Regions from separate parts of the Streptomyces sp. NBC_00683 genome, predicted to be linked through region 1. Evidence: predicted binding sites of a transcription regulator. Region 1 holds the regulator's gene; each other region holds the start of a gene.

Evidence for each region. Region 1 encodes HrcA, which represses chaperone genes, less so after heat shock. Its sites were predicted from a motif close to TTNGCACTCNGNNNNNCNGAGTGCNAA; they were not measured.
Region 2: a site for HrcA is predicted at 3,658-3,684, ahead of groES (co-chaperone GroES). Genes of this name have one in related genera too.
Region 3: a site for HrcA is predicted at 2,554-2,580, ahead of groL (chaperonin GroEL). Genes of this name have one in related genera too.

Annotation. Positions count from the first base shown of each region.
Region 1 is NZ_CP109013.1:5,806,776-5,816,608, reverse strand. Features, by position in the region: gene OG257_RS25865 (nitronate monooxygenase) at 1-467, opposite strand, end outside; gene dnaJ (molecular chaperone DnaJ) at 599-1,735, opposite strand; gene hrcA (heat-inducible transcriptional repressor HrcA) at 1,736-2,752, opposite strand; gene OG257_RS25850 (MBL fold metallo-hydrolase) at 2,918-3,640, shown strand; gene OG257_RS25845 (DUF3097 domain-containing protein) at 3,666-4,484, shown strand; gene OG257_RS25840 (hypothetical protein) at 4,632-7,544, shown strand; gene hemW (radical SAM family heme chaperone HemW) at 7,561-8,802, opposite strand; gene OG257_RS25830 (ATP-binding SpoIIE family protein phosphatase) at 8,842-9,833, opposite strand, start outside.
Region 2 is NZ_CP109013.1:3,538,321-3,548,153, reverse strand. Features, by position in the region: gene OG257_RS15545 (serine/threonine-protein kinase) at 1-335, opposite strand, end outside; gene OG257_RS15540 (hypothetical protein) at 516-1,178, shown strand; gene OG257_RS15535 (THUMP-like domain-containing protein) at 1,179-2,342, opposite strand; gene OG257_RS15530 (polysaccharide deacetylase family protein) at 2,535-3,464, shown strand; gene groES (co-chaperone GroES) at 3,839-4,147, shown strand; gene groL (chaperonin GroEL) at 4,251-5,873, shown strand; gene OG257_RS15515 (SDR family NAD(P)-dependent oxidoreductase) at 5,978-6,751, opposite strand; gene OG257_RS15510 (MOSC domain-containing protein) at 6,806-7,474, opposite strand; gene OG257_RS15505 (LysR family transcriptional regulator) at 7,555-8,445, shown strand; gene OG257_RS15500 (WhiB family transcriptional regulator) at 8,559-8,888, opposite strand; gene OG257_RS15495 (response regulator transcription factor) at 9,312-9,833, shown strand, end outside.
Region 3 is NZ_CP109013.1:3,905,731-3,915,563, forward strand. Features, by position in the region: gene OG257_RS17380 (DinB family protein) at 119-628, opposite strand; gene groL (chaperonin GroEL) at 769-2,391, opposite strand; gene OG257_RS17390 (cold-shock protein) at 2,705-2,911, opposite strand; gene OG257_RS17395 (MoaD/ThiS family protein) at 3,336-3,611, opposite strand; gene thrC (threonine synthase) at 3,639-4,934, opposite strand; SAM riboswitch class I at 4,953-5,080, opposite strand; gene OG257_RS17405 (glucosyl-3-phosphoglycerate synthase) at 5,234-6,184, shown strand; gene OG257_RS17410 (alpha,alpha-trehalose-phosphate synthase (UDP-forming)) at 6,241-7,617, shown strand; gene otsB (trehalose-phosphatase) at 7,633-8,502, opposite strand; gene OG257_RS17420 (DUF3263 domain-containing protein) at 8,592-8,834, opposite strand; gene OG257_RS17425 (ABC transporter substrate-binding protein) at 8,845-9,833, opposite strand, start outside.

The DNA of each region.
Region 1 (9,833 bases):
TGCGGGGAGGTGACCGTCACGACGGTGAACGTGCCGACGCCGGCGAACGCGTCGAGGGTTTCGCGGGCGGGGCAGCCGAACGTGAAGGAGACGACGGGTACCGGATCCTCCAGCAGTATCGCGACCTTGGCCTCGTAGCCGTCGTCGCCGCTGGAGTCCGGGTCGCCGAGCGGAGTCCCGTACCAGGCGGCCTCACCCGCGAGCTGGTGGCGGTACACCTCGACGGCGCTCGGGTCGGCGAGAGCCGCCTGCGGCATGAAGAGGTTGACGCCGAACGGCTGTCCGGTCAGCCCCCGCAGCTGTTTGATCTCGTTGTACATCCCGTCCGCCGTCTTGTAGCCGGCGGCGAGGAAACCGAGCCCTCCGGCCTCGGCAACGGCCCCGACGAGCTGCGGACAGGAGACGCCGCCCGCCATCGGGGCCTGCACGATCGGATACCGGCAGAGATCGGTCAGCGCCAAGGACATGACGGCATCGTGCCACGTCCGGTGCGGCGTGCCGAATCAGCCTTTTCCAGCCGGGCGTACGGCCTGCCGCCGAACGCCGCACCGCCCGCCGGAGAACCGGCGGGCGGTGCGGGTGACGCTCGGAATCCGGCTCAGCGGCCGTTGAAGGCGTCCTTCAGCCGGGAGAACAGCCCCTGCTGCCCTGGCTGGAACTGGCCGGTGGGCCGCTCCTCGCCGCGCAGCTTCGACAGCTCCCGCAGGAGGCGCTCCTGCTCGGGGTCCATCTTCGTCGGGGTCATGACCTCGACGTGCACGATCAGGTCGCCGCGCCCGCCACCGCGCAGGTGCGTGATGCCGCGCCCGTGCAGCGGGACCGACTGGCCGGACTGGGTGCCCGGCCTGATGTCGATCTCCTCCAGGCCGTCCAGCGTCTCCAGCGGCACCTGGGTGCCGAGCGCCGCGGCCGTCATCGGGATGGTGACCGTGCAGTGCAGGTCGTCGCCGCGCCGCTGGAACACCGCGTGCGACAGCTCGTGGATCTCGACGTACAGGTCGCCGGCCGGACCGCCGCCGGGGCCGACCTCTCCCTCGCCCGCGAGCTGGATCCGGGTGCCGTTGTCGACACCTGCCGGGATCTTCACGGTGAGGGTGCGCCGCGAGCGGATGCGGCCGTCACCGGCGCACTCGGGGCACGGCGTCGGCACGACCGTGCCGAAGCCCTGGCACTGCGGGCAGGGCCGCGAGGTCATGACCTGGCCGAGGAAGGACCGGGTGACCTGGGAGACCTCGCCACGGCCGCGGCACATGTCACAGGTCTGGGCGGAGGTGCCGGGTGCGGCGCCCTCACCACTGCAGGTCGTACAGACGACCGCCGTGTCGACCTGGATGTCCTTGGTCGTACCGAAGGCCGCCTCGGAGAGGTCGATCTCCAGCCGGATCATCGCGTCCTGGCCGCGCCGGGTGCGCGAACGGGGTCCGCGCTGCGACGCCGTGCCGAAGAACGCGTCCATGATGTCGGAGAAGTTGCCGAAGCCGCCCTGTCCGAATCCGCCCGCGCCACCGCCTCCGGAGGCGGACAGCGGGTCGCCGCCGAGGTCGTAGACCTGCTTCTTCTGCGGGTCCGACAGCACCTCGTAAGCGGCGTTGATCTCCTTGAACCGCTCCTGGGTCTTCGGATCCGGGTTGACATCCGGGTGGAGCTCGCGGGCGAGCCTGCGGAATGCCTTCTTGATCTCGTCCTGAGATGCGTCGCGGCGCACGCCGAGTACGGCGTAGTAGTCCGTGGCCACTTACGACTCCGCCAGGATCTGTCCGACGTAACGTGCCACTGCGCGTACCGCTCCCATCGTTCCGGGGTAGTCCATGCGGGTCGGTCCGACCACGCCGAGTTTGGCGACTGCCTCGTCGCCCGAACCGTAGCCGACCGCGACGACGGACGTGGAGTTGAGGCCCTCGTGGGCGTTCTCGTGCCCGATACGTACGGTCATGCCCGAGTCCTTGGCCTCACCGAGCAGCTTCAGCAGCACGACCTGTTCCTCCAATGCCTCCAGCACCGGCCGGATCATCACGGGGAAGTCGTGCCCGAAGCGGGTGAGGTTGGAGGTGCCGCCGATCATCAGCCGCTCCTCCGTCTCTTCGACCAGAGTCTCGAGAAGTACGGAGAGCACCGTCGAGACGGTCCCCCTGTCCTCGTTCTCGAAGGACTCCGGCAGGTCCTGCACCAGTTGCGGGACGTCCGCGAAGCGGCGCCCCACGACCCGGCTGTTGAGCCGGGCCCGCAGATCGGCGAGAGAGGTCTCACCGAACGGAGCAGGGCAGTCGATCATACGCTGTTCGACCCGGCCGGTGTCCGTGATCAGTACGAGCATCAGCCGGGCGGGGGCGAGCGAGAGCAGTTCGACGTGCCGCACCGTCGAGCGGGTCAGCGAGGGGTACTGCACGACGGCGACCTGCCGGGTCAGCTGCGCGAGCAGCCGCACCGTACGGCCCACGACGTCGTCGAGGTCGACCGCTCCGGCGAGGAAGTTCTGAATGGCCCGGCGCTCCGGCGACGACAGGGGCTTGACGCCCGCGAGCTTGTCGACGAAGAGCCGGTATCCCTTGTCCGTCGGGATACGCCCCGCACTCGTGTGCGGCTGGGCGATGAAGCCCTCGTCCTCCAGCACCGCCATGTCGTTGCGGATGGTTGCCGGGGAGACCCCGAGCTTGTGCCGCTCCGTGAGCGCCTTGGAGCCGACGGGCTCCTCGGTGCCGACATAGTCCTGGACGATGGCGCGCAGCACTTCGAGTCTGCGTTCGCTGAGCATCGCGCACACCTCCAGCTGTGGTTCTCCGGTGTCTGCCTGGCACTCTGTGCTTTCGAGTGCCAGCAATCCCCCCGGTCAGTGTACGGGGGCAGGGTGGGCGAAGGGCAAGGGCGACCGGCCACGCCGTCGCAGGACTGTGCAGGTCGTTGCCGATAGCGTCGTTGCATGGACGCCTCTTGGGAAGAGTACGGCTGGGAGCGGTTGGGCAACGTTGCGGGGCGCCGCCGCCTTCCCGGCTGGGACGCGACGGCCGCGCTGGTGGCCGGGACCGAGGGCGCGCTGCTCTACGACACCGGATCGACGCTCCGGGAGGGTGCCGAACTGCGGACCCGGGCGGAGGGGCTGCTCGGCCGGAGGGTGACGCATATCGCACTGAGCCACCCGCACTTCGACCATGTGCTCGGCACCGCGGCCTTCGCCGGGGCGGAGGTCTACGGGGCGGTCGGCACGAGGGACCTGCTGGGGCGCTGTGCGGAGGAGCTTCGCGCGGACGCGGTGCGTCACGGGGTGTCCGAGCACGACGCCACCGTGGCGACGGACGTCCTGGTGGCCCCCCGGCACGAGGTGAGCGGTGAGCGGACGCTCGACCTGGGTGGCGGCCTCCAGGTGCTGCTGGCCAACGTGGGGCCGGGCCACAGCGGCCACGACCTCGCGGTGCTGGTGCCGGGCTCTCCCGTGGTGGTGCTCTGCGGCGACCTGGTCGAGGAGTCCGGCGAACCGCAGGCGGGCCCGGACGCGGTCCCGGCCCGCTGGCCTGCCGCCCTGGACCGGCTGCTGTCCCTGGGCGGCGAGGAGGCGCTGTACGTACCGGGGCACGGGGCCGTCGTGGACGCCGCGTTCGTACGGGCGCAGCGCGACCGGCTGGCCGCCCGGTTCGGCGTGTCCTGACGGTCCGGCGATCTATCGTCGTGCCATGCGCAGCTACCAGCCGGACCTGACCCCGCCGTGGAAGCGGTCCGCTCCCGTCCCCGAGGTCCCCGCCGAGCCCGATCTGGTCGTGGAGGAGGTTGCCACCGGTTTCTGCGGTGCGGTGATCCGGTGCGAGAAGACGGCCCAGGGGCCGACGGTCACCCTGGAGGACCGCTTCGGCAAGCACCGGGTGTTCCCGATGGGGCCGCGCGGCTTCCTGCTGGAGGGCCGGGTCGTCACCCTCGTACGCCCGGCGGCCGCCGGGCCGGCCGGGCAGGCCCGTACGGCCTCCGGCTCGGTCGCCGTCCCCGGGGCGCGGGCACGGGTGGCGCGGGCGGGCCGGATCTATGTGGAGGGCCGGCACGACGCCGAGCTGGTCGAGCGGGTCTGGGGGGACGACCTGCGCATCGAGGGCGTGGTCGTGGAGTACCTGGAGGGCATCGACGACCTCCCCTCGATCGTGCGCGGGTTCGCCCCGGGCCCCGATGCCCGGCTCGGCGTCCTGGTCGACCATCTGGTGCCGGGCTCCAAGGAGTCCCGTATCGCCGCGGAGGTCACCGACAGGAACGTACTGGTCGTGGGGCACCCGTACATCGATGTCTGGGAGGCGGTGAAGCCGTCGTCCGTGGGGATCCCGGCGTGGCCGGTCGTGCCGCGGGGCCAGGACTGGAAGACGGGCGTCTGCCGCTCGCTGGGGTGGCCGGAGAACACGGGAGCCGCCTGGCAGCACATTCTTTCCAAGGTGAGCTCCTACAAGGACCTGGAGCCGCAACTCCTGGGCCGTGTCGAGGAATTGATCGACTTCGTCACCCTTCCTGCCTGATGTCCCGGGGCCGTTGAAGAGGATCCGGTACCGATCCCCATGAATGCCTGCGCCACCCACGCACCATCGGTTATTGAGAGGTGAGGGGCCCGACGGTGCGGTGCTGCTGGACGGGCCCAGCAGGCAAAAGGGGAAGGCCGGGGGCGGATGGCGCGCGAAGTGTGGCGGGACAGTGCGGAGAACGAGGCGGCCTCCGCTGTCTTCCACCTGATGCAGCAGCTGATCGACCAGTACCGGGTCAACCGCCCGGTGATGCCCCTCGTGGTCGCGCAGGCCGAGGACGCCGGTGCGGGGCCCGACATCGACAGCAGGGTCGAGCAGATCGTCCGGCAGGTCCACCGGGCGAACCAGCTGCGCCGCGTCCCCGTGAAGCTGCTGGACGACCACGGCGCCACCCCGTACGAGGCGGCGCTGTCCATGGTGCGCGCGCTGACCGAGCGGCCCTGGGAGACCCGGGGCACCTCGCAGTACAAGCCCTTCACCTTCCCCCGCTCCCGCCTCCTGGACGCCATCGAGCAGGCCACCGCGACGGTCCTCGAACGGCAGCCCGAACGGGTCTCCGCCCGCAGTGACCGCGACGAACGGATCCTGGAGCAGCTGGGCAGCCTGCGCTGGCGGGCGAGCCGGTCGGGGCGGAACAACTGGTGGGACTCGCTGCGCGCGTCGATCCGGCCGGAGACGTTCCTGGGCGCCGTCTTCATCGCCGTACTGAGTGTGCTGCTCGGCGAGATCGGCTGGCTGCTGACCGCCCTGGTCGCCGCCGCCGCCCTGCTCGGCCTCGCGGTCGTGCGGCTGGTGACCACGGCGGCCCCGCCGCTGCTGTGGCTGCGCCGGGCCAGCCGGTGGCTGGCGACCACGTCCTCGCTGGCCGCGTCCAGCACCGCGTATCCGTCCGACGGCTGGTCGTGGTTCTCGCCGAGCCGTTCGTGGCGGGTGATCCGGGCCAGGGCGGCCGCTGTCGCCGAGCGGGTGGCCGACGCGGGGGCGGGCGTCGAGCACGCGCGCCAGTTCCATCTGGAGCTGCGGGTCCAGGCACTGCTGGAGGACCTGCTGGACAGCTACCGGCCGCACGCCCCGGACTGGCGGCGCGGCAAGCGCACCGTCCCGCCCGTGGTGTTCCTTCCGACGGCCACCCATGACAACGGCGGCGTCCTGCTGATCAACGCGATCAACAACGTCCGCTCCCGGCGCAGCGAGGTGGACCCCCTGCTGCTCCTGGCCTCCCTGCCGGCCGCGCAGATCATGCGGCACACCCCGCCGCTGCCCCAGGAGCCCGCCGCGAACAGCGGCGCCGCCAGGTCGGGGGCCCGCGCACGGTACGAGAGCTGGGTCGACGACCTGAGCGTGGGCCAGGCCCCCGCGGCGGCCGTGTCGCTGGCCTGGGTGCTGCGGCTGCCCCTGTCCACCGGCCAGCTGACCCACGAGCACGCGCACGCCCAGCTCGTCACCGAGCGCGTGCGCCGGACCTGGGCGTGGTGGGTGATGTCGCGGACGACCGTCGCCCTCGTCCTGGTCGGCGCGCTGCTGGGGGCCTTCCTGTGGAGCGAGCACTGGAAGGAGACGTACTGCTACGGCCCGCTCGTCGGCCGCAACACGGACGCGGTCAGACTGCCGGGTCCCGAGGGCGCCAAGGAGTGCATCGGGGTGGCGACGGCTCCCGAGGTGCTCTTCGCCGAGGGCAACGGCCTGGAGCTGAGCGGTGTGGGCGAGGGCGTGACCTTCGAGCGGATCGAGCGGGCGATACGGGACCAGAACGCCGACATAAAGCCCGGCGAACCGCACGTCACCATCGTCTACGCGGGCCCTCTCACCGGCACGGACAGGAACAAGGAGGACACCCGCAAGGGCCTGGAGGAGCTGACCGGAGTCTTTCTCCACCAGCGGTTCGTCAACGAGACGGCGGACCGTTCCGTCAAGCTCCGGGTCCTGACGGCCAACGGCGGTCAGGACATGCTGCGGCAGACGACCGCCGCCCGGAAGATCGTCGAGGTCGCCCGGCGGGACCCCTCCGTCGTCGGCGTGGTCGGCCTGGGCCGCAACACCACCGAGAGCGCGGCGGCCACCGGGCTGCTGCAGCGCGCCGGCCTGCCCGTGGTGAACACCACCAACTCCGACAGTGATCTGGCCCGCGAGTACCCGAACTACTTCGGCCTCGCCGCGACCGACGAGGAGCAGGCGGACGTGCTCGGCCTGCTCGCCGGCCAGCTGGCGGACAAGCTGCAGGATCCGCAGGCGGTCGTCCTGTCCCGAAGAGTGGGCAACGAGGACAAGGACCGCTACACGACCGAGCAGCGCCGGGTGGGCAAGGAGATGCTGGAGACGTCCGGCTTCACGCTCCCGGCGGACAGCGACGACGACGGCACCCAGTACTCCCTCTCCAAGGACGGCGGCTCCGCGAACCTCGACGGCCCCCTGCAGCGCATCTGCGGCGGGGACCGGGTCCCCGACGCCCTGTACTTCGCCGGCCGGGTCGAGGACGTCAACACCCTGATGTCCGGCCTCGGGCAGACCAGCGGCTGCTCGGAGAAGGCCATCACGGTCTTCACCGGGGACGATCTGACGAAGGCGCGCTTCGACGACGCGACGAAACTCGCCGAGAAGGTGACGCTCTACTACGGCTCGACGGCGCCCATGAGCCGGGGCGGTGGCCGGACGTTCTACGAGGACTCCCGCAGGTCCCTGGAATCGCTGCTCCCCGAAGGGAAGCGGCTGGAACCGCTGCCGAAGGGCCGCCCGCCGTACGAGGACAAGCTGTATGCCAGCGGCCAGACCGTCATCTCCTACCAGGCGACGGTGGCCCTCTACGCGGCCGCGACCCGCAGCGACAACCCGCGGAGCGCGGCGGAGACCTGGGCCACGCTGTACTCGGTCGCCCTCCACGACATGCCGACCGGGACCGTCACCTTCCGCGGGACGATCCCCTACGCCGCCCAGAAGGTGCACGGGTTGAACATCATGAAGGTCACGCGTCCGGGGCCGGATGCCGAGATCCGCATCGTGTGCGGCCGGGCAACGGGTGACCCGGCGGTCCTCACCCGCAAGGACTGCCGGGTGAGGTGACCGGGGGCTCGGGAGCTCAGTCCACCAGGTCGCGCACCACGGCGTCCGCCAGCAGGCGCCCGCGCAGCGTGAGGACCGCCCGGCCCTCCCGGTACGGGGCGGGCTCCAGCAGCCCGTCCGTGACGGCCCGGCCGGCCGCGGCGAGCCCGGCGGGCGCCAGCAGGGACAGCGGGCATCCCTCGACGAGCCTGAGTTCGAGCAGGATGCGCTCGACCCGCCGGTCCTCGTCGGCCAGGACCTCGCGCCCGGCACCGGGCGAGCGGCCCTCGGCCAGGGCCTGCGCGTACGCCCCGGGATGCTTGACGTTCCACCAGCGCACCCCGCCCACGTGGCTGTGCGCTCCGGGTCCGGCGCCCCACCAGTCGGCGCCTCGCCAGTACAGCTCGTTGTGCAGGCAGCGTCCCTCGGGCGTCCTGGACCAGTTCGACACCTCGTACCAGGAGAAGCCCGCCGCGGCCATCGCCTCGTCGGCGATCAGGTAGCGGTCGGCGTGGGCGTCGTCGTCGGTCATCGGGATCTCGCCGCGCTTGATCCGGCGGGCCAGCTGGGTGCCCTCCTCGACGATCAGCGCATAGGCCGACACATGGTCGGGGCCCGCGCCGATCGCCGCGTCGAGGGACGCCCGCCAGTCGTCGTCGGACTCCCCCGGGGTGCCGTAGATGAGGTCGAGGTTGACGTGCTCGAAGCCGGCCTCGCGCGCCTCGGCGACACAGGCCTCGGGCCTGCCGGGCGTGTGGGTGCGGTCCAGGATCTTCAGGACGTGCTGCCGGGCGCTCTGCATCCCGAAGGAGACACGGTTGAAGCCGCCTTCCCGGAGCGCCGTCAGGTACGCCGGATCGACGGACTCCGGATTGGCCTCCGTGGTGATCTCGGCGTCGTCCGCGAGCCCGAACTCCTCACGGATCGCCCCGAGCATCCGGACGAGGTCCGCGGCGGGCAGCAGGGTGGGCGTACCACCGCCGACGAAGACCGTACGGACCGGGCGGGGGTCGTCGCCGAGCACCTTGCGGGCCTGGCGCACCTCCTCGATCAGGTGCGCCGCGTAGTTGTCCCGGGAGGCCAGTGCCCCTCCGGAGCCGCGCAGCTCGGTCGCGGTGTAGGTGTTGAAGTCGCAGTAGCCGCAGCGGGTGGCGCAGTAGGGCACATGCAGGTAGAAGCCGAGCGGCCGGTCGGCGGCGCCTTCCAGGGCATGACGGGGCAGCGCTCCGTCGTCGGGCACGGGCTCACCATCGGGCAGTACGGAAGGCATACCGTCCATTGTCGCTCGCCGCCGGACCTTCCCCGTCCACGCTCCTTCTCAGCCGACCTGGAGGACGAGCAGGGCCAGGTCGTCGTCGGGCGGGCGCTCGGCGAAGGCGTGGACGGCGTGCTTTATCCGGTCGGCGATCCCGTCGGCCGAAAGTCCGGCGCAGCCGGCCAGGGCGTGGGCGAGCCCGTCGCCGTCATCGAACATCAGCCGCCCGGAACGCCTCTCGGTCACCCCGTCGGTGACGCAGAGGAGGCTGTCACCCGGTTCCAGGTCGAAGCTCTGGCTCTCGTACGCCACATCCTCGACCACCCCGAGCAGGACCTGCGACTCGGCGGCCGTGGTGACGGATCCGTCCGGGCGGAGCAGCAGCGGGAGGGGGTGGCCGGCACTGGCCACGGTGCAGCGCACGCCGCCGTCCGGGAGGGGCACGATGTCGCCGTACAGCAAGGAGAGGAAGCGGGACTGGGTGCCGTCCTGGATCTGCTGCCCGCCCGCCGCCGCGACCATCAGGGCGGCCGCCTCGGCCGCCTCCATCGCGTCGTCGAGGAGGAGCCGGTTGAGCCGGTCGAGGACCTCGCCGACGCGGAAGCCCTCTCTGGACAGCAGCCGCAGCCAGGGCCGGGCGAGACCCGTGACGACGGCGGCCTCGGGACCGCTGCCCTGCACGTCCCCGAGTACGAAGCACCAGCGGCCTCCGGGGCACGGGAAGAGGTCGTAGAAGTCGCCGCCGACGACGCCGTCGTCACTGGGCTCGTAGACCAGTGCGCTGGTGACACCGGGTATCTCCGCGACCTTGCTGGGCAGCAGGCCGCGCTGCAGGATGCGGCTGATGGTGGCCTGCCGGGTGTAGGCGCGGGCGGCGCCCACGGCGAGGCCGACACGGCGTACGAAGTCCGCGATGAGTGCGGCGACCTCGTCGGGTACGAGCGCGACGCCCTTCCGGCCCACGAGCACGGCGCCCAGCGTGCGGCCGCCCGCGGTGATGCGGTGCGCGAGCGCGGCCCCGCCCTCGCCCGCCGGGTCACCGGGCCACGGGATGG
Region 2 (9,833 bases), 2.3 Mb from region 1:
GCCGCGAGGGAGGGGCCGGGCACGTACGCGGTGGCGAGCCAGGGCTGTCCACCGTCGGTGTCACTGTCGATGACCGGCGCGGTGTACAGGCCCTGCACGCGCTGGGCGGCCTGCACCTCCTGCTGGAACCGCCGGCGGAACTCCGCGTCCTCGCTGAAGTCCGGCCGGATCACCTTGATCGCGACGGGCCGTCCGCCCGGCGTGTACGAAAGGTAGACCTTGCCCATCCCGCCGGAACCGAGCTTCGCGGTGAGCCGGTACCCGGCCACGGTCCGCGGATCGCTGTCCTCCAGCGGCTGGAAGACCCCGTCGCTTTCCTGGTGTTGCTGACTCATCGTGCTGCTGCCCCCGGCCGGCCTGGTTGGACTCGAAACGAGCCGTACTGTATCCGGAACCTGGGACGGCCGGGCGGGTGTGGCCGGTTGCGCGTCGGCTGTCGCGATTCCGTTTCCCGCCGCGGGAGTCGGTGCGGAGCGGGTCACGGGTCCGTTCACCGTCTGGGTAGTGTCTTGTCCATGCCACCCCGTTCCCCGCTGCCGCCTCCTCCGCCGCCCGTGGAGATGCGTTCCTGGCCCGACCGCGACGCCCTGCTGCGGGACAGGGCGCTGGTCCTCGGCGAGCTCGTCAGGATGCACATCGGGCCCGGCCGGCTCGGAATGCTGTTGCTGTGGGCGGGACTTGCCGCGCTCGGCTGGTCGTTCGTCGGCACCGCGATGCTCACCTTCGAGGAGTCCTACGACGTCATCAGCGCGTTCCTGGGCCTTGTCTGCATCATCGTCGGCGCCTGCCTGCTGGTTCCCTCGGCCGTCTTCGTCGCTCTCGGTGTGCGCAGGGACCGTCGGGTGCGCGGGCTCCTGGCGGAATGGGGCGGGCTCGACCGGGACCCGGTGGGGGACGTGCCGTTGCGCAGGCCCGCGGCCGGGCTCGTCTGGATGCTGACGTCGTACCTGCTGTGCGCGGTCGGCCTGTACACCTGTGTGATCGTCCCGGCCACGGCCAGGGCGGGCCAGGAGACGTACGGCATGGTGGCGTTCCTGATGGGGCTCGGGCTCGTCGCCTGGCTGACCGGGCTGATCGGCATCGTCAAGGCGTTCGCCCACCGCCGTTGGGTGGTGCGGGTGCTGATCGGGGCGCCGGCCGAGCCGCTGGTCCGGGTGGACGGCGGCGCCCGCCACTGATCAGGGCCGCTTCACCGGGTGTCCGATCAGCATCGTCGGGGCGCCGGCCACCCGGGTGAGGAACACGGTGGCCGAATGCGGCCCCTGGAGCTTCATCTTCCGGCGCAGCTCCTCGGGTTCGACCGCCGATCCGCGCTTCTTGACGGTCAGGACGCCGACCTTCCGCTCCCGCAGCAGTGCCTTCAGCTTCTTCATGTTGAAGGGCAGCTCATCGGTGATCTCGTACGCGGCCGTGTAGTCGGAGGCGTACGGCTGATCGCTCGTGACGTACGCGATCGTCTCGTCGACCAGCCTGCCACCGCACCGTTCCACGATGTCGGCGACCAGATGGGCGCGGATGACGGCGCCGTCGGGCTCGTACAGGAAGCGTCCGACGGGGCCGACGGGCGGTGCGGGGAGCGGGGCTGCGGCCACCAGGGTCGCGCGGGAGGGCAGCAGGGTGGCCCGGAAGGCACCCGGGGTGAAGCCCTCGCCGAACCACAGCACGGCCTCCTTCACATCACCGCCGTCCGAGATCCACTCGGCTTCCGCCTGCGGTCCGATCGCCTCGTGCGGGACACCGGGGGCGATCTTCAGCGCCGCGCGCGGGGCCTTCAGCGCCGCCGCGGTCGCCCAGGAGAGCGGCGGTGAGTACGCCTCGGGGTCGAAGATCCTGCCGCGCCCGCCGCGCCGGGCCGGGTCGACGAAGACCGCGTCGTAGGGAGAGGTGTCGATCTCCGTGACGTCGGCGCACCGCACCTCGATGAGGCCGTCGAGGCCGAGCGCCTCGGCGTTGGCGCGGGCGACCTCGGCGGTCAGCGGGTCGCGGTCCACGGCCAGGACGGAGATGCCCGCCCGGGCGAGGGCGATCGCGTCGCCGCCGATCCCGCAGCACAGGTCGGCGACGCTCCGCACGCCGCCGAGGCCCGCGAACCGTGCGGCGCGGTAGGTGGCGACGGAGGTCCGGGTGGCCTGTTCCACTCCGTTCGGGGTGAAGAACATCCGGTACGCGTCCTCGGCACCGAACTTCGCCGCGGCCCGCTGCCGCAGCCGCGCCTGGCCCAGCGCGGCCGACACCAGGCCGGCCGGGTGGGAGCGGCGCAGCCGGGTGGCTGTGGCCAGCTCCCCGGCGGGGTCGTAGTCGCGCAGTTCGTCCAGGAGCACCGTGCCCTCGGGGCTGCGCAGAGCGGCGAAGACAGCGAGCGGATCCGCGGGACCGGCGGGATCTGCGGGATCGGTGGGGCCTGCGGGATCGGCGGGACCGTCGGGGGAGAGGGCGGCGTTCACGAGTCCATTGTGAGCCAGGTGGGGGACGCGGCGGCTCCGGTGGAGGTGTCGCGGGAGGACGCCGGTGACCGGCTGGCAGGATGCGGCGCCATGCAGCTAGTACGACAAAACGAAAAACACATCACAAAGCGGCACAGGACGGTCTGTGCTGCTCTGGTCGCCCTGCTGGCCGCAGCCGTCGCCTCCGGGTGCGCGGCGGAGTCCGGCGGCGGGGCCGCGCAGGGGAAACCGGTCGCGGGGCAGCCCGGCGCGGCCGCCCAGGCGCCCGCGGCCGACACCCGTGCCGAGCGGCTGAAGCGGGAGCAGGCCGCCCGCGCGGCCGCCGCGAAGAAGTGGGGGCTGGCCAAGGTCCCGCTGGCCGCTCCGGCCCCGCCCGCCGTGAAGCCGCGCATCACCACCCGTGAGGGTTTCGAGGTCGAGGGCGGGGAAGAGCTGCCGCCGGTCTTCACCACCGTTCCGACCAAGGAACGGATCGTCTTCCTGACGATGGACGACGGTGCGGAGAAGGACCCCGAACTGCTGCGCATGATGACGGAGCTGAAGATCCCGTACAGCGCCTTCCTCAGCGACTACGTGGTGAGCGACAACTACGGCTACTTCAAGGAGATGCAGGCGCGCGGCGTCACCCTCAGCAACCACACGCTGAACCACCGCTATCTGCCGGGGCTCTCGAAGGCCGACCAGCGGCGGGAGATCTGCGGCGAACAGGACAAGATCGAGAAGTACTTCGGGACGCGGCCGACCCTCTTCCGGCCGCCGTACGGCAACTACAACCGCGACACCCTGCGCATCGCCAAGTCCTGCGGAGTCGAGGCCGTGCCCCTGTGGAACGCGGAGGCCTTCCCCGACCGCATGGAGTGGCGGCAGTGGGACCGGGACCTGCACCCCGGCGACATCATCCTCACCCACTTCCGCGGCCGCGTGGACTGGAAGGGGTCCATGGCGGACATGGTCCGCCAGGTCATGAAGACGGTCACCGACAAGGGGTACGCCGTGGCCAGGCTGGAGGACTACGTCTGAGAGGTTCGGGTCCCGCGCGTGCCTTCGGAGCGGCGTGCGCGTAGCCGCGGCTCCCCGCGCAAGCCGTCCAGGAGGTACGGAACGCCGCGGCGCGCCCCCGCGTTGTCCGTACGGTGCCCGTGCGGAATCCCGGTCGGCACCGGCCCCCGTACGGTCCGGGGGCCCGGTCGGCCCGCCACGCGCGGGTGGTGAATTGGCACTCCGCTTGACCGAGTGCTAATCGCGGTCATAGTCTCAGGTCTGGCACTCCCCACTGGAGAGTGCCAGCACCACTGCGCGACAGGGCAGGTCCGGCACCCGCGACGACGGATCGACCTGGTCGCCACCCACAGACTGTTAAACCCCGTGAGATCTCCGAAGGGGGAGACCGGATCGTGTCGACCACCAGCTCCAAGGTTGCGATCAAGCCGCTCGAGGACCGCATTGTGGTCCAGCCGCTCGACGCCGAGCAGACCACGGCTTCTGGCCTGGTCATTCCGGACACCGCCAAGGAGAAGCCCCAGGAGGGCGTCGTCCTGGCCGTGGGCCCGGGCCGCTTCGAGAACGGCGAGCGCCTTCCGCTCGACGTCAAGACCGGCGACGTCGTTCTGTACAGCAAGTACGGCGGCACCGAGGTGAAGTACAACGGCGAGGAGTACCTCGTCCTCTCGGCTCGCGACGTGCTCGCGATCATCGAGAAGTAATTCACCCACGTTTGTTTGCTTGTGTTCTGCGCCCCTGGCCCCCTGCGAAATACCTAGCCGGGCGGCGAGGGGCGCAGTTCGTTCGAGAGGGAAGTAACAGCCCATGGCGAAGATTCTGAAGTTCGACGAGGACGCCCGTCGCGCCCTTGAGCGCGGCGTCAACAAGCTTGCCGACACGGTCAAGGTGACGATCGGCCCCAAGGGCCGCAACGTCGTCATCGACAAGAAGTTCGGCGCTCCCACCATCACCAACGACGGTGTCACCATCGCGCGCGAGGTCGAGCTCGACGACCCGTACGAGAACCTCGGTGCCCAGCTGGTGAAGGAGGTGGCGACCAAGACCAACGACGTGGCCGGTGACGGCACCACCACCGCCACCGTGCTGGCCCAGGCACTCGTCCGCGAGGGTCTGCGCAACGTAGCCGCGGGCGCGTCCCCGGCAGCCCTGAAGAAGGGCATCGACGCCGCGGTCAAGGCCGTGTCCGAGGAGCTCCTCGCGACCGCCCGCCCGATCGACGACAAGTCCGACATCGCCGCCGTCGCCGCGCTCTCCGCGCAGGACACGCAGGTCGGCGAGCTCATCGCGGACGCGATGGACAAGGTCGGCAAGGACGGTGTCATCACCGTCGAGGAGTCCAACACCTTCGGTCTGGACCTCGAGTTCACCGAGGGCATGGCCTTCGACAAGGGCTACCTGTCCCCGTACATGGTGACCGACCAGGAGCGTATGGAGGCCGTCCTCGACGACCCGTACATCCTGATCCACCAGGGCAAGATCGGCTCCATCCAGGACCTGCTCCCCCTGCTGGAGAAGGTCATCCAGGCGGGTGGCTCCAAGCCGCTGCTGATCATCGCCGAGGACGTCGAGGGCGAGGCGCTCTCCACCCTCGTCGTCAACAAGATCCGTGGCACGTTCAACGCCGTCGCGGTGAAGGCCCCGGGCTTCGGTGACCGCCGCAAGGCCATGCTCGGCGACATCGCCACCCTCACCGGTGCGACCGTCATCGCCGAGGAGGTCGGCCTCAAGCTCGACCAGGCCGGTCTGGACGTGCTGGGCACCGCCCGCCGCGTCACCGTCTCCAAGGACGACACGACCATCGTCGACGGCGGCGGCGAGTCCGCCGACGTCAAGGGCCGCGTCAACCAGATCAAGGCCGAGATCGAGTCCACGGACTCCGACTGGGACCGCGAGAAGCTCCAGGAGCGCCTCGCGAAGCTGGCCGGCGGCGTGTGCGTGATCCGTGTCGGTGCTGCCACCGAGGTGGAGCTCAAGGAGAAGAAGCACCGTCTGGAGGACGCCATCTCCGCGACCCGCGCCGCGGTCGAGGAGGGCATCGTCTCCGGTGGTGGCTCCGCTCTGGTCCACGCCGTCAAGGTCCTCGAGGGCAACCTCGGCAAGACCGGCGACGAGGCCACGGGTGTCGCGGTCGTGCGCCGTGCCGCCGTCGAGCCGCTTCGCTGGATCGCGGAGAACGCGGGCCTCGAGGGCTACGTCATCACCGCGAAGGTCGCCGAGCTCGACAAGGGCCAGGGCTTCAACGCCTCGACCGGTGAGTACGGCGACCTGGTGAAGGCCGGCGTCATCGACCCGGTCAAGGTCACCCGCTCCGCCCTGGAGAACGCCGCGTCCATCGCGTCGCTGCTGCTCACGACCGAGACCCTGGTCGTCGAGAAGCCGGCCGAGGAAGAGTCCGACGCCGGTCACGGCCACGGACACTCCCACTAGTACGACCCGGTACGCAGCCGAGGCCCGGTACCCCCGTCGCGGGGGCACCGGGCCCCGGTCGTTCCCGCGCGGTCGCCGGGCCGGGAACTGCCCCGGGCCGCGCGCTACTTGGGGCCGTACGTGCGGCCCGCGCGGGACGTCACCCCGCCCAGCAGGCCCCGGGGTGCCACCTTCACCAGGCCCATCAGCGCCTTGTACCGCGGGTCGGGAATCGACACCGACTTGCCGCGGGCCAGATCGGCCAGGGCCGCCGCGACCAGCTTGTCCGCGTCGAGCCACATCCAGTCCGGGATGTTGCCCGTCCCCATGCCGGCCCGCTCGTGGAACTCCGTCCGTACGAAGCCGGGGCACAGGGCCATCAGCCGGACCCCCGACCCCGCGAGGTCCTTGGCCGCGCCCTGGGTGAACTGCACGACCCATGCCTTCGACGCCCCGTACGTCCCACGGGGCAGGAAGGCCGCCACGGAGGCCACGTTGACCACCCCGCCGCGCCCGCGCTCCTGCATCCCGGCGGCCGCTGCCGAGGTCAGCCGCAGCACGGCCTCGCAGTGCACCTTCAGCATGGTCAGCTCGTCCGCCATGGGAACGTCCAGATAGCGCCCCTTGTTGCCGAACCCGGCGTTGTTGACCAGCAGGTCCACGGAGTTCTGGCGGTCTCCCAGGCGCGCCTCGACCGCCTCGATCCCCGAGTCCGTGGACAGATCGGCCCTCAGGACCTCCGCCTCGATGCCGTGCCGGTCGTGCAGCTCCGTGGCCTGGACCCGCAGCCGTTCGGTGTCCCGCGCCACCAGCACCAGATTGTGCCCGTCACTCGCGAGCCGCCGTGCGAAGGCGGCCCCGATCCCCGCCGTCGCGCCCGTAATCAGTGCAGTCGTCATACGCGGCACGTTAGTGCCCGGTGAGCGCGGGCCGTTCATCCGCCCGGGGGATGGTCACGACCCGTGCTTCGCCGCGTACTCCCGCGCCTGGCGCAGCGCCTCCGGGTGCAGTGCGTCCCCGGCGGCCAACAGCTGCGGCAGCAGCCCCCGTTCGGTCGTGACCGCCCGGAACTGCAGGGCGGCGGTGACCTCGTGGTCCGGGCGGTGCACGATCGCGACCGGGTCCCCGGCACGGATCGTCCCCGGTTCGATCACACGCAGGTACGCGCCGGTGGCCGCCTCACGCGTGAACCGGCCGATCCAGCCCTTCTCGCCCAGGTGACCCGCGAACGTACGGCACGGAATGCGGCCCGAGGTCACCTCCAGCAGCAGCTCGCCGCCGACCCGCCAGCGCTCCCCGATCCTGGCGGTGCTCACCGGCAGGCCGACGGTCGTCAGGTTCTCGCCGAACGTGCCGTTGGGCAGGGTGCGGCCCAGCTCCTTCTCCCAGGTGTCCAGCTCCTCGCGGGCGAAGGCGTACACCGCCTGGTCGGAGCCGCCGTGGAACCGCAGATCGCAGACCGTGTCACCGGCCAGACCACTGCCGCCGGTCCCCCTGGGGCCCGGGTCGCAGACCCGTACGGGGCCGTCGGCCGGGCGCTTGTCGATTCCCGTGAGCCCGTCGGGGCCCTGGGTGTGCTCGGAGGCCGTGGGGCGTCCCAGATTCACAGTCAGCAGCTTCATGCGTACACGCTAACCACTCGACCCTCAAAGATGTTCATGATAAATCGGCTCATCCCTCAAGACTCGCTTATGGTTGAGGGGTGATCGAAGCCCGTCATCTCCGTGTCCTGCGCGCCGTGGCCACCACCGGTTCGTTCTCCGCCGCCGCGCGCGACCTGGGCTGCACCCAGCCCGCCGTCAGCCAGCAGATGAAGGCCCTGGAGTCCTCGGCGGGCACTCCGCTGCTGATCCGTACGGGGCGCGAGATGAGGCTCACCCAGGCCGGCGAGGCGCTGGTGCGCCACGCGTCCGGCATCCTCGCGGGCCTGACCGCGGCGGAGGAGGAGGTGGCCGCGATCGCCGGCCTGCGGGCCGGCCGGGTCCGGCTCGTCTCGTTCCCGAGCGGGAGCTCCACGCTCGTACCGGGCGCCCTCGCGGCCCTGCGCGCCGCGCACCCCGGCACCCGCGTCTCGCTCGTCGAGGCCGAGCCGCCGAGGTCGGTGGAGATGCTGCGCGACGGGGACTGCGACATCGCGCTGGCGTTCCGCTACGGGGTGCCCGGCGGTGAGTGGGACGACCTGGTGGTGCGCCCGCTGCTCGCGGACCGGCTGATCGGCCTGGTGCCCGAGGGGCACCGGCTGGCGGGGGCCGATTCGGTGGGCATCGGCGAGCTGGCCGACGAGCCGTGGATCGCGGGCTGCCCGCGCTGCCGGCGTCAGCTGGTGGAGGTCTGCGAGGCGTCCGGATTCACCCCCCGGATCGATTTCGCGACGGACGACTACCCGGCGGTGATCGGCCTGGTCGGGGCGGGGCTGGGTGTCGCGGTCCTGCCGGAGCTCGCGATCGAGTCGGTACGCCCCAAGGGGGCCCGCACCGTCATGGTGGAGCCCGCCGTGGAGCGGGAGATCGTCGCGCTGACCCTGCCCGACCTGGCCCGGGTCCCGGCGGTGGCGGCCACCCTGGATCAGCTGTCCCTGGCGGCCGCGCGCTGAGCGGGTCGGCGCCCCTGAGCTGCGGTCGGCGCGCGCGGCACCCGGTGCGCCGCGTCAGGCGGGTGCACCAGATGTGAAGAAACGTTTCTGCGCCGACCGGTCCGTAGAGGTGGTCAGGTGTGCCCGGGGCCCTGGGTGGCGACCGAGTGGGCCGAGATCAGACGGTTGCGGGCGCGGCCCATGAGCTCCTCGCGCTCGTCCTCGGTCAGGCCGCCCCATACGCCGTAGGGCTCCCGTACCGCCAGGGCGTGTGCCGCGCACTCGGCGCGCACCGGGCAGCGCATGCAGACCTCCTTCGCCGAGGTCTCGCGGGCGCTCCGTGCCGCCCCGCGTTCTCCTTCGGGGTGGAAGAACAGTGAGCTGTCGACCCCACGGCAGGCGGCCAGCAGCTGCCAGTCCCACAGATCCGCGTTGGGTCCGGGAAGGCGGGAGAAATCTGCCATTGCGTGTCCCCTCGAAACCTTGCTGAGTCGGAAACGGCATCCTCGACCGTCATGGATCGTCGGTGACCGGAGTCCCGACCGTACATCTACGGTGTTAGTAGATGTAAATATGACTGATTGCGAATCTAGCCACAGACGCCAGCAAAAGGGAAGAAAACCCGCTAAATGGGGCATGCCGAGGGGTGAGAGATCGGTTGACGGGTGAATGATTCCGCGCCGTTCTCCTCCGTACGCGGCCCCTCACTTAGAGTGCCGAACCGGTTCCCTCGACCCGTAACTCTTTCGAGTGACCATCGTTGGGAAGGCAGAGGCGGTTGACGGACAACGAGCTCGGGCAGATGTCCGAGGGGGTCAACCGCACAGGTGACGACTTGTATCAGCCTGGAGGCTCAAGGTGACGCGCATCAGCTGCGGAGGACGGTCATGACATCCGTCCTCGTCTGCGACGACTCCCCGCTTGCCCGAGAAGCGCTCCGTCGCGCGGTTGCGACCGTGCCCGGCGTCGAGCGTGTGACGACGGCGGCCAACGGCGAGGAAGTCCTCCGCCGCTGGGGAGCCGACCGTTCGGATTTGATTCTGATGGACGTACGCATGCCCGGTCTGGGGGGTGTGGAGACGGTCCGGCGGCTGCTCTCGGCGGACCCCGGGGCCAGGATCATCATGCTGACCGTCGCCGAGGACCTGGACGGGGTGGCTCTCGCGGTCGCCGCCGGGGCCCGCGGCTATCTGCACAAGGACGCCTCGCGCGCCGAGCTGCGGGCGACCGTGACCCAGGCGCTGGCCGATCCGACGTGGCGGCTCGCCCCGCGCCGGCTGCGGTCCGCCGAGATGGGTGCGGCGCCCACGCTCACCGCGCGGGAGATCCAGGTGCTCGAAGGCATGAGCCACGGCCGCTCCAACGCGGAGATCGGCCGTGAGCTGTTCCTCTCCGAGGACACCGTGAAG
Region 3 (9,833 bases), 1.9 Mb from region 1:
GACCGATGATGAATACATGCAGAGTCACGTCATGTTTTTGCGTTCACTGTTCGGGCGCAGAGCAGCCGTGCCGGAGCTCAGGCCCTCACGACGGAGCTCAGGACCGCCACGACGGAGCTCAGGCCCCCACGGTGCCGTCGACACCCTCACGCAGGAAGTCGGCGTGCCCGTTGTGGCGGCCGTACTCCAGGAGCACGTGCACCATCACCATCCGCAGCGACACCTCCTTCTCCCAGCGCGGCTGGAGGCCCAGCACGTCCAGGGACCCGGCCGCCCGCTCGATACGGCGCGAATTCTCCACCTCGGCCTCCCAGGCGCCGAACGCCTCCTCCCTGGTCGAGGCGCTCGCGTCGTACGCCGCCTGGAAGTCGATCCGGTCGGACCAGACCATGGGCGCCTCGTTGTCCTCGAACACACGGCGGAACCAGGCCCGTTCCACCTCGGCCATGTGCCGCACCAGTCCGAGCAGCGAGAGAGTGGACGGGGGCATCGACTGCTTCCGCAGCTCCTCGTCGTCCAGCCCCTCGCACTTCATGGCCAGGGTGGCTCGGTGGTAGTCGAGAAAGGCGCGCAGGGTCTCGCGCTCGTCGCCTGAACTCGGCGGCCCGGTCCGGGAGTCGGTGGTCATCCGTGTGCGCTCCTCGTGGACGGGTGCAGGGGCCATCAGTATCCGGTACCGGCGAGGGGGCACAACGACGCCGGCCCCCGGGAGGAATCCCGGGGGCCGGCGTCGTACAGGTACTGCGAGGAGCTGCTGATCCCGAGGGATCAGAAGTCCATGTCACCGCCCGGCATGCCGCCCGGAGCGGCCGCAGAGGCCTTCTCCGGCTTGTCGGCGATGACGGCCTCGGTGGTGAGGAAGAGCGCGGCGATGGACGCGGCGTTCTGCAGAGCGGAGCGCGTGACCTTCGCCGGGTCGATGATGCCCTCGGCGATCATGTCGACGTACTCGCCGGTCGCGGCGTTGAGGCCGTGACCGATCGGCAGGTTGCGCACCTTCTCCACGATGACGCCACCCTCGAGACCACCGTTGACGGCGATCTGCTTGAGCGGGGCCTCCAGCGCGAGCTTGACGGCGTTGGCTCCGGTGGCCTCGTCACCCGTCAGGTCGAGCTTCTCGAAGACGGCCGTGGCCTGCAGCAGCGCGACGCCACCACCGGCGACGATGCCTTCCTCGACGGCGGCCTTGGCGTTGCGCACCGCGTCCTCGATGCGGTGCTTGCGCTCCTTGAGCTCCACCTCGGTCGCGGCGCCGGCCTTGATGACGGCCACGCCGCCGGCCAGCTTCGCGAGGCGCTCCTGGAGCTTCTCGCGGTCGTAGTCCGAGTCGGAGTTCTCGATCTCGGCACGGATCTGCTTGACGCGGCCCTGGACCTGGTCGCTGTCACCCGCTCCGTCGACGATCGTGGTCTCGTCCTTGGTGATGACGACCTTGCGGGCCTTGCCGAGCAGGTCGACGCCGGCGCTCTCGAGCTTGAGACCGACCTCCTCGGAGATGACGGTGCCACCGGTGAGGATGGCGATGTCGCCGAGCATGGCCTTGCGGCGGTCACCGAAGCCCGGAGCCTTGACGGCGACGGACTTGAAGGTGCCACGGATCTTGTTGACGACCAGGGTCGACAGGGCCTCGCCCTCGACGTCCTCCGCGATGATCAGCAGCGGCTTGCCCGACTGCATGACCTTCTCGAGCAGCGGAAGGAGGTCCTTCACGTTGCTGATCTTGGAGTTGACGATCAGGATGTACGGGTCGTCGAACGACGTCTCCATACGCTCCATGTCGGTCGCGAAGTACGCCGAGATGTAGCCCTTGTCGAAGCGCATACCCTCCGTGAGCTCGAGCTCCAGACCGAAGGTCTGGGACTCCTCGACGGTGATGACGCCTTCCTTGCCGACCTTGTCCATCGCCTCGGCGATCTTGGCGCCGATCTCGGTGTCGGCAGCGGAGATGGAGGCCGTCGAAGCGATCTGCTCCTTGGTCTCCACGTCCTTCGCCTGCTCCAGCAGAGCGGCGGAGACGGCCTCGACGGCCTTCTCGATGCCACGCTTGAGAGCCATCGGGTTGGCACCCGCGGCGACGTTGCGCAGGCCCTCGCGGACGAGCGCCTGGGCGAGAACGGTTGCGGTGGTCGTACCGTCGCCGGCGACGTCGTCCGTCTTCTTGGCGACCTCCTTGACCAGCTCCGCACCGATCTTCTCGTACGGGTCCTCGAGCTCGATCTCCTTGGCGATGGAAACACCATCGTTGGTGATCGTGGGCGCGCCCCACTTCTTCTCGAGGACGACGTTTCGGCCCTTGGGGCCGAGGGTGACCTTGACGGCGTCGGCGAGCTGGTTCATCCCGCGCTCGAGACCGCGCCGTGCCTCCTCGTCGAACGCGATGATCTTGGCCATGTGAAGTGGTCCTCCCGGACAGGGGTGGATTTCTCCGGACCGAGAGGCGCCCGCGACGGACGGCCAGCGTGCTCAGCGGTTCCTTGCCCCGTGAGCCTGCGGGCCTCACCGGCCCGGTCCAAGTTTCTGTCACTCTCACCTGGAGAGTGCTAACGCCAATGATTAGCACTCGACCCCTGCGAGTGCAAGCGTCCCCCTCCAGATGTGGACAACCGCCGGGAGGGCGTGCGGCACGCACGCAGGGCCCGTACCCCCTCTTCGGAGGTACGGGCCCTGCGTGCGTGAGTAGTGTCGTTGGCCGACCGCGCCGAGCTCAGCCGACGGCGAGCTTGACCATGTCCGCCTGCGGCCCCTTCTGGCCCTGCGAGATTTCGAATTCAACTCGCTGACCCTCTTCGAGGGTGCGGTACCCGTCCATCTGGATCGCGCTGTAGTGGACGAAAACATCCGCACCACCGTCGACCGCGATGAAGCCGTACCCCTTCTCCGCGTTGAACCACTTGACGGTGCCCTGAGCCATGCCTAACTCCCCTATTACTGGCCCTTGCACAGGACCGCACTTCGCGGGCCCGGGTCAGAACTCACCCTCCGACAGGAGAGGGTGGCGTGCGCCGGAACGCGTCGACCGCGGCCGAATGTATCTGCCCAACTGCCCTCTGCAACAGGGCAATCGGACGAGAATTCTGGGCACAGCTGAACGCCCGGATAGGTGGAACTCGTGAGATTCCAGGGCAAGTCGGGCCTGACAAAGGCCACTTATGGCGCAAGGAGTTCACGTACTTTGGCTGCTTCTCATCGCGACCGGGCGCATTCTCATATGCGGGCGGCACAGGCAGCGGAGGGGACTTCCCCAACTGTACCCCGCTCAACCATGCAGAATTGCCCCCTCCGCTTCTCTTGCGGAGGGGGCAACGGTGCTCACGCTGTGAAGTCGTACAGGAGGCTCAGCCTCCGGCGACGGCCGGGATGATCGAGATGCCGGCGCCGTCCGGGGTCGCCGTCTGCAGGCCGCCCTCGAAGCGCACGTCGTCGTCGTTGACGTACACGTTCACGAAGCGGCGCAGCTTGCCCTGGTCGTCCAGGACGCGGGCGGCGATGCCCGGGTGGTCCTTCTCCAGGGACTCGATGACCTCGGAGAGGATCGTGCCCTCGGCCGGGACCTCGGCCTGACCGCCCGTGTAGGTACGGAGGATGGTGGGGATACGGACCTTGACGCTCATGGGGTGCCTTCCTTCGGTCTCGGGTGGTCAGCTGGCGGCGAGGCCCGCGTCGCGGAACGCGTCCAGGCTCGGCCGGATCGTGGCCGACAGGCCGGTCGTCGGGGCGACGGCGTCCAGCGTCTTCAGGCCGTCACCGGTGTTCAGGATGACGGTGGTCAGCGTCGGGTCCAGCAGGCCGGCGTCGATCAGCTTCTTCGTCACACCGACCGTCACACCGCCCGCGGTCTCCGCGAAGATGCCCTCGGTACGGGCCAGCAGCTTGATCGCGTCGACGACCTGCTCGTCGTTGACGTCCTCGACGGCACCGCCGGTGCGCCGGGCGATGTCCAGGACGTACGGGCCGTCGGCCGGGTTGCCGATCGCGAGGGACTTGGCGATCGTGTTCGGCTTCTGCGGCCGTACGACGTCGTGCCCGGCCTTGAAGGCGGTGGAGACCGGGGAGCAGCCCTCGGCCTGGGCACCGAAGATCTTGTACGGCTTGTCCTCGACGAGGCCGAGCTTGATCAGCTCCTGCAGGCCCTTGTCGATCTTCGTGAGCTGCGACCCCGACGCGATCGGGATGACGATCTGGTCGGGCAGCTGCCAGCCGAGCTGCTCGCAGATCTCGTACGCCAGGGTCTTGGAGCCCTCGCCGTAGTACGGGCGGAGGTTGACGTTGACGAAGCCCCAGCCCTCACCGAGCGGGTCGCCGATGAGCTCCGAGCAGAAGCGGTTGACGTCGTCGTAGTTGCCCTCGATGCCGACCAGTTCGCCGCCGTACACCGCGGCCATGACGACCTTGCCCTGCTCCAGGTCGTGCGGGATGAACACGCACGAGCGGAAGCCGGCGCGGGCCGCCGCGGCGCCCACCGCACCGGCGAGGTTGCCGGTGGAGGAGCAGGAGAGGGTGGTGAATCCGAAGGCGCGGGCGGCCTCGACGGCGATCGCGACGACACGGTCCTTGAAGGAGTGCGTCGGGTTGCCGGAGTCGTCCTTGACGTACAGACCGCCGGTGACGCCCAGCTCACGGGCGAGGTTGTCGGCCTTGACCAGCTTCGTGAAGCCGGGGTTGATGTTGGGCTTGCTCGCGACATCGGCCGGAACGGGCAGCAGCGGCGCGTAGCGCCAGATGTTGTCGGGGCCTTCGGCGATGCGCTTCTTGAGCTCTTCGGGGGAGCCGCTCGGCAGGTCGTACGCCACTTCGAGCGGCCCGAAACAGGACGCACAGGCGAAGATGGGACCGAGCTCGAAACGCTCGCCGCATTCGCGGCAGGAAAGTGCTGCGGCGGAACCCAGGTCCACGGCAGAAGAATCGGTGTTCGCTGCAACTGTCTGAACAGACATGATGGCGGAGGCCCTTTCTCCTCATCTTCCTTGCGGCGTATTTCGCCACAAGACGGAATTGGCACCTTCCCTACCGTGACCTCGCGGTCGGCAGGAGGGTTGCCGGGACTTCAACGGGCCGTTCCCTCAGTCCCTCTGGATGAGCGCTATGGCACCGGACCATCGATCCGGGCATTTATTCGCGGACCGACCCCGACATGCGAGGGTCATCCGCGTTGTTCAAGACTGTAACCGAAGCCCCGGACGATTGAGATAGTCGTCCGAACCGCGAGATGGATCACATACAGGGAGTATCGACCGTGCTGGAAGAGGTGGAACGCTGGCTGACCAGGCGTTCCTGGTCGGCCGATGACCGCCCGCTCGACCGCCTCACGGCCGCGCGTGCGAGGGATCCGCACCGCGCCCGGGTGAGCGTCGTGCTGCCCGCCCTGAACGAGGAGGAGACGGTCGGCGCGATCGTCGAGGAGATCCGGCGCGAGCTGATGGAGAAGGTCCGGCTCGTCGACGAACTGGTGGTGATCGACTCCGGTTCCACCGACGCCACCGCCGCGGTGGCACGCCGGGCCGGTGCCAGGGTGGTGCACCGGGACGCGATACTCCCCCGGATACCGGCCGTACCCGGCAAGGGCGAGGTGCTGTGGCGGTCACTGCTGGTGACCAGCGGCGAGATCGTCTGCTTCATCGACGCCGACCTCAAGGACTTCTCCGCGGACTTCGTCTCCGGCATCGTCGGCCCCCTGCTGACCGACCCCGAGGTCCAGTTCGTCAAGGCCATGTACGACCGCCCTCTGGGAGAAGCCGCAGGCCAGGGCGGTCGGGTCACCGAACTTGTGGCACGCCCGCTGCTCAATCTCCACTGGCCGCAGCTGGCCGGCTTCGTCCAGCCGCTGGGCGGCGAGTACGCCGTACGCCGCTCCCTGCTCGAACGGCTCCCCTTCCCCGTCGGTTACGGAGTGGAGCTGGGCCTGCTCGTCGACGCCCTGCACACGGTGGGCCTGGACGCCCTGGCACAGGTGGACGTCGGCGTACGCAAACACCGCCACCAGGACGGCCAGGCGCTCGGCCGGATGGCGGCGGCGATCTACCGCACCGCCCAGCTGCGGCTCTCCCGGGGGCATCTGGTGCGGCCCGTGCTCACCCAGTTCGAACGCGGCGAAGACGGCTTCGTACCGCGCACCCATGCGGTGGACACCGAGGAGCGGCCGCCCATGCGGGAGATCACGGAGTACGCGTCCCGCCACGCGGCGTGATGTTTCGCGGTGGGCTTCGCGTTTGGCGGCTTCCCGAACGGGCTAGGTTCGGGTACATGGTCTCCGAGCACTCTGCCAAGGTCCTCGTCGCGTCCAACCGCGGCCCCGTGTCCTATGCGCTGCGCGAGGACGGAACGCTCGACTCCAAGCGCGGCGGGGGCGGCGTCGTCTCCGGTCTGAGCGCAGTCGAGGACAAGCTGTGGGTGTGCGCGGCCCTGGGCGACGGCGACCGCGAGGCGGTCCGGCGCGGCCTGTCGGAGCCCGGCGTCCGCATGCTCGACATCGACGCCGGGGTCCACGACGACGCGTACAACGGCATCGCGAACTCGGTGCTCTGGTTCGTCCACCACATGATCTACCAGACGCCGCTGGAGCCGGTGTTCGACGCGGAGTTCCGGCGGCAGTGGGCGTCCTTCGAGGCGTACAACCGCGCCTTCGCCGAGGCCCTCGCCGAGGAGGCGGGCGTGGGCGCGGTGGTCCTGGTCCAGGACTACCACCTGTCTCTGGTGCCCGGCATGCTCCGCGAGCTCCGCCCCGATCTGCGGATCGGCCACTTCTCGCACACCCCGTGGGCCCCCGTCGACTACTTCCGGCTGCTGCCCGACGACATCGGGGAGCAGCTGCTGCGCGGCATCCTGGGCGCCGACCGGGCCGCGTTCCTCACCCGCCGCTGGGCGGACGCGTTCATCAGCTGCTGCACGGAGATCCTGGGCGGCACCGGCCGCACCCGGATCGGGGTGCACGGGCTGGGCGCCGACGCGGACTTCCTGCGCCGCCGCTCCCACGAGGCGGACGTGGACGAGCGGATGGAGACGCTGCGGGAGCAGGTGGGTCCCGGCAGGCGGACGATCGTGCGGGTGGACCGCACCGAGCTCTCCAAGAACATCGTCCGCGGGCTGCACGCCTACCGTGCCCTGCTGGAGGAGCACCCCGAATGGCGTGAGCGGGTGGTGCACGTGGCGTTCGCCTACCCCTCCCGGCAGGACCTCGCGGTGTACCGCGACTACACCGCCGAGGTGCAGCGGGTCGCCGACGGGATCAACGCGGAGTACGCCACGGAGGGCTGGACCCCGGTCATCCTCCACGTCGACGACGACTTCGCCCGCTCGCTCGCCGCGTACCGGCTGGCGGACGTGGCGCTCGTCAACCCGATCCGCGACGGCATGAACCTCGTCGCGAAGGAGGTCCCGGTCGTCTCCGACAACGGCTGCGCGCTGGTGCTGTCGCGGGAGGCGGGGGCCTACGAGGAGCTCGGCGAGGACGCCCTCGTGGTCAACCCGTACGACGTGTCGGCCACGGCGGCGGCGCTGCACGAGGCGCTGACGATGGAGGACGACGAGCGGAGCGCGCGCACGAAGCGGCTGGCCGCTGCGGCGACCGCGCTGCCGCCGCAGCAGTGGTTCCTGGACCAGCTGGACGCGCTGCGGGGTTAGGGCGGGCCCGCTCCTCTAGGCGCCCTGGGGCTTCCCCAGGTGCCGGGCCAGGGCTTCCAGCAGGCCCACCACGGCTGCCGGGCCCGGCAGCAGCAGATCGGCACGCTCGGCGAGTTCGGGGACCTCGGTGCCGCTGCAGACCAGGAGGCCCGGGGTGCCGTCCGGCCCCTCGGCGCGGAGCTTCTCGACGGCCGCGTACGCGGCGAGGTCGCCCAGATCGTCCCCGGCGTACAGGACGGACTCGGCGTCGGCCTCCCTCACGTACTCCGCGAGCGCCACTCCCTTGTCCATGCCCGGCGGGCGCAACTCCAGGACGAGGCGGCCCGGTTCGACGATCAGCCCGTGCCGGGCGGCCAGGTGCCCGAGGGGTTCGCGCAGGGACTCGAACGCCGCCTGCGGGTCGTCGGCGCGCCGCGTGTGCACGGCGACGGCCTGCCCCTTCTCCTCGATCCAGGTGCCGTGCCAGGCACCGACCTCGTGCAGGACGCCGGGGAGTTCGGCACGGACGGCGGCGACGCCGGGGTGCGGGGCGGGGGCGTGCACGGTGCCGGTGACGGCGTCCCAGCGTTCCGCGCCGTAGTGCCCGAGGACGACGAGGTGGTCGAGGCCCGGCACCCCGGCGAAGCCGCCGTACCGGACCGCGACGCCTGCGGGGCGGCCGGTGATCACGGCGACGGAGGCGACCTGCGGCGCGAGCGCGGCGAGGGCGGGTACGGCGCCTGGATGGGCGCGGGACTGCTCCGGGTCGGGCACGATGTCGGCGAGGGTGCCGTCGAAGTCGAGCGCGATCACGGCGCGGTCGGGGCGCGCGAGGATTGCGGCGAGGCCTTCACGGCCGGCCTGGGTGGACGGGGTCGGCAGGGGTTGGTCCGGGTTGCTGCCCATGCTCCGAGCGTATCGGTGACGGGGCGCTCGTGGTGGGGCCACGATCAACCCGTCCGGCGGCGGAGCATCCGTCCGGCCGGGGCGGGGGCTCAGCGCCGTCCGCGTCTCGCGTCCCGGACCCTCCGCAGCCGGTTTACCGTCACCGGGTCCTCCGCCAGCGCCCGGCGGTCGTCGATCAGGGCGTTGAGGAGCTGGTAGTAGCGGACCGGCGATATGCCGAGCTGTTCCCGGATCGCCCGTTCCTTCGCGCCGGGTCCGGCCCAGGAGCGCCGCTCCAGGGCCAGCACCGCACGCTCCTGGTCGGGGAGCGGGTCGTCGGCGGCGGCGGTCATATCAACCAACCTACTCCGCGGCCTCGGCCCGGCGCGCCTCGTCCGATATCTGTCCGAGGATGCCCTCCGGGTTGCCGTCCGGCTCGACCGCCGAGCCGATCTTCTCCTTGATCGCCTCGCTGGCCGTCGCCCAGGACGTCTTGCCGAACGGGTACAGCTGGGAGTTCGGCAGCGCCTCCAGGAACTCGTACAGCGCCTTGTACTTCTCGTCCGCCTCCATCACCTCGGACGCGCTGCCGGTCACGGGCAGCAGGTCGTACTGGTCGGCGAAGGCCAGCACGTTGTCGTCCGTGTACGCGAAGTCGAGGAACTTGCCTATCTCTTCGCGGTGGCCGTTCTCCTTGAAGCCCATCATCCAGTCGGCGACGCCCATCGAGCCCTTGGAGGGTCCGTTGACCCCGGGCAGCGGGACCATGCCGACGTCGATGCCCTTCTTCTCGGCCTCCTGCATCAGCGTCGGGTGGCCGTTGAGCATCCCGACCTGCCCCTTGGTGAAGGCGTCGAAGGCCGTGGCCCGGTCGAGCTTGCCGGGGGCGACGGGGCCGGTGAGGCCCTTGCCGACGAGGTTGTTCTTCAGCCACTGGAAGGTGGCGATGTTCTGCGGGGAGTCGATGCTGTACGAACCGACGTCGTCGGTGTAGCCGCCGCCGCCGCTGAGCATCCACATCATGGTCTCGGCCTGGGACTCCTCGGGGCCGAGCGGCAGGGCGAAGGGGTAGTTCACGTCGCGCTGCTTGAGCGCGGCGGCGTCGTTCTGGATGTCGTCCCAGGTCTGCGGGGCGTCGATGCCCGCCTTCGCGAACAGCTCCTTGTTGTAGAAGAGCAGCCGGGTGCTGGCCACGAACGGCAGACCGTACAGCTCTCCGTCGACCCTGCCCGCGTCGCTGAGCGAGGGAAGGAAGTTGGCCGAGGTGCGGATGGCGAGCATCTCGTCGGCGTTGTACAGCTTGCCCGCGCTGGCGTAGTCGGCGTACGCACCGATCTGCGCGATGTCGGGGG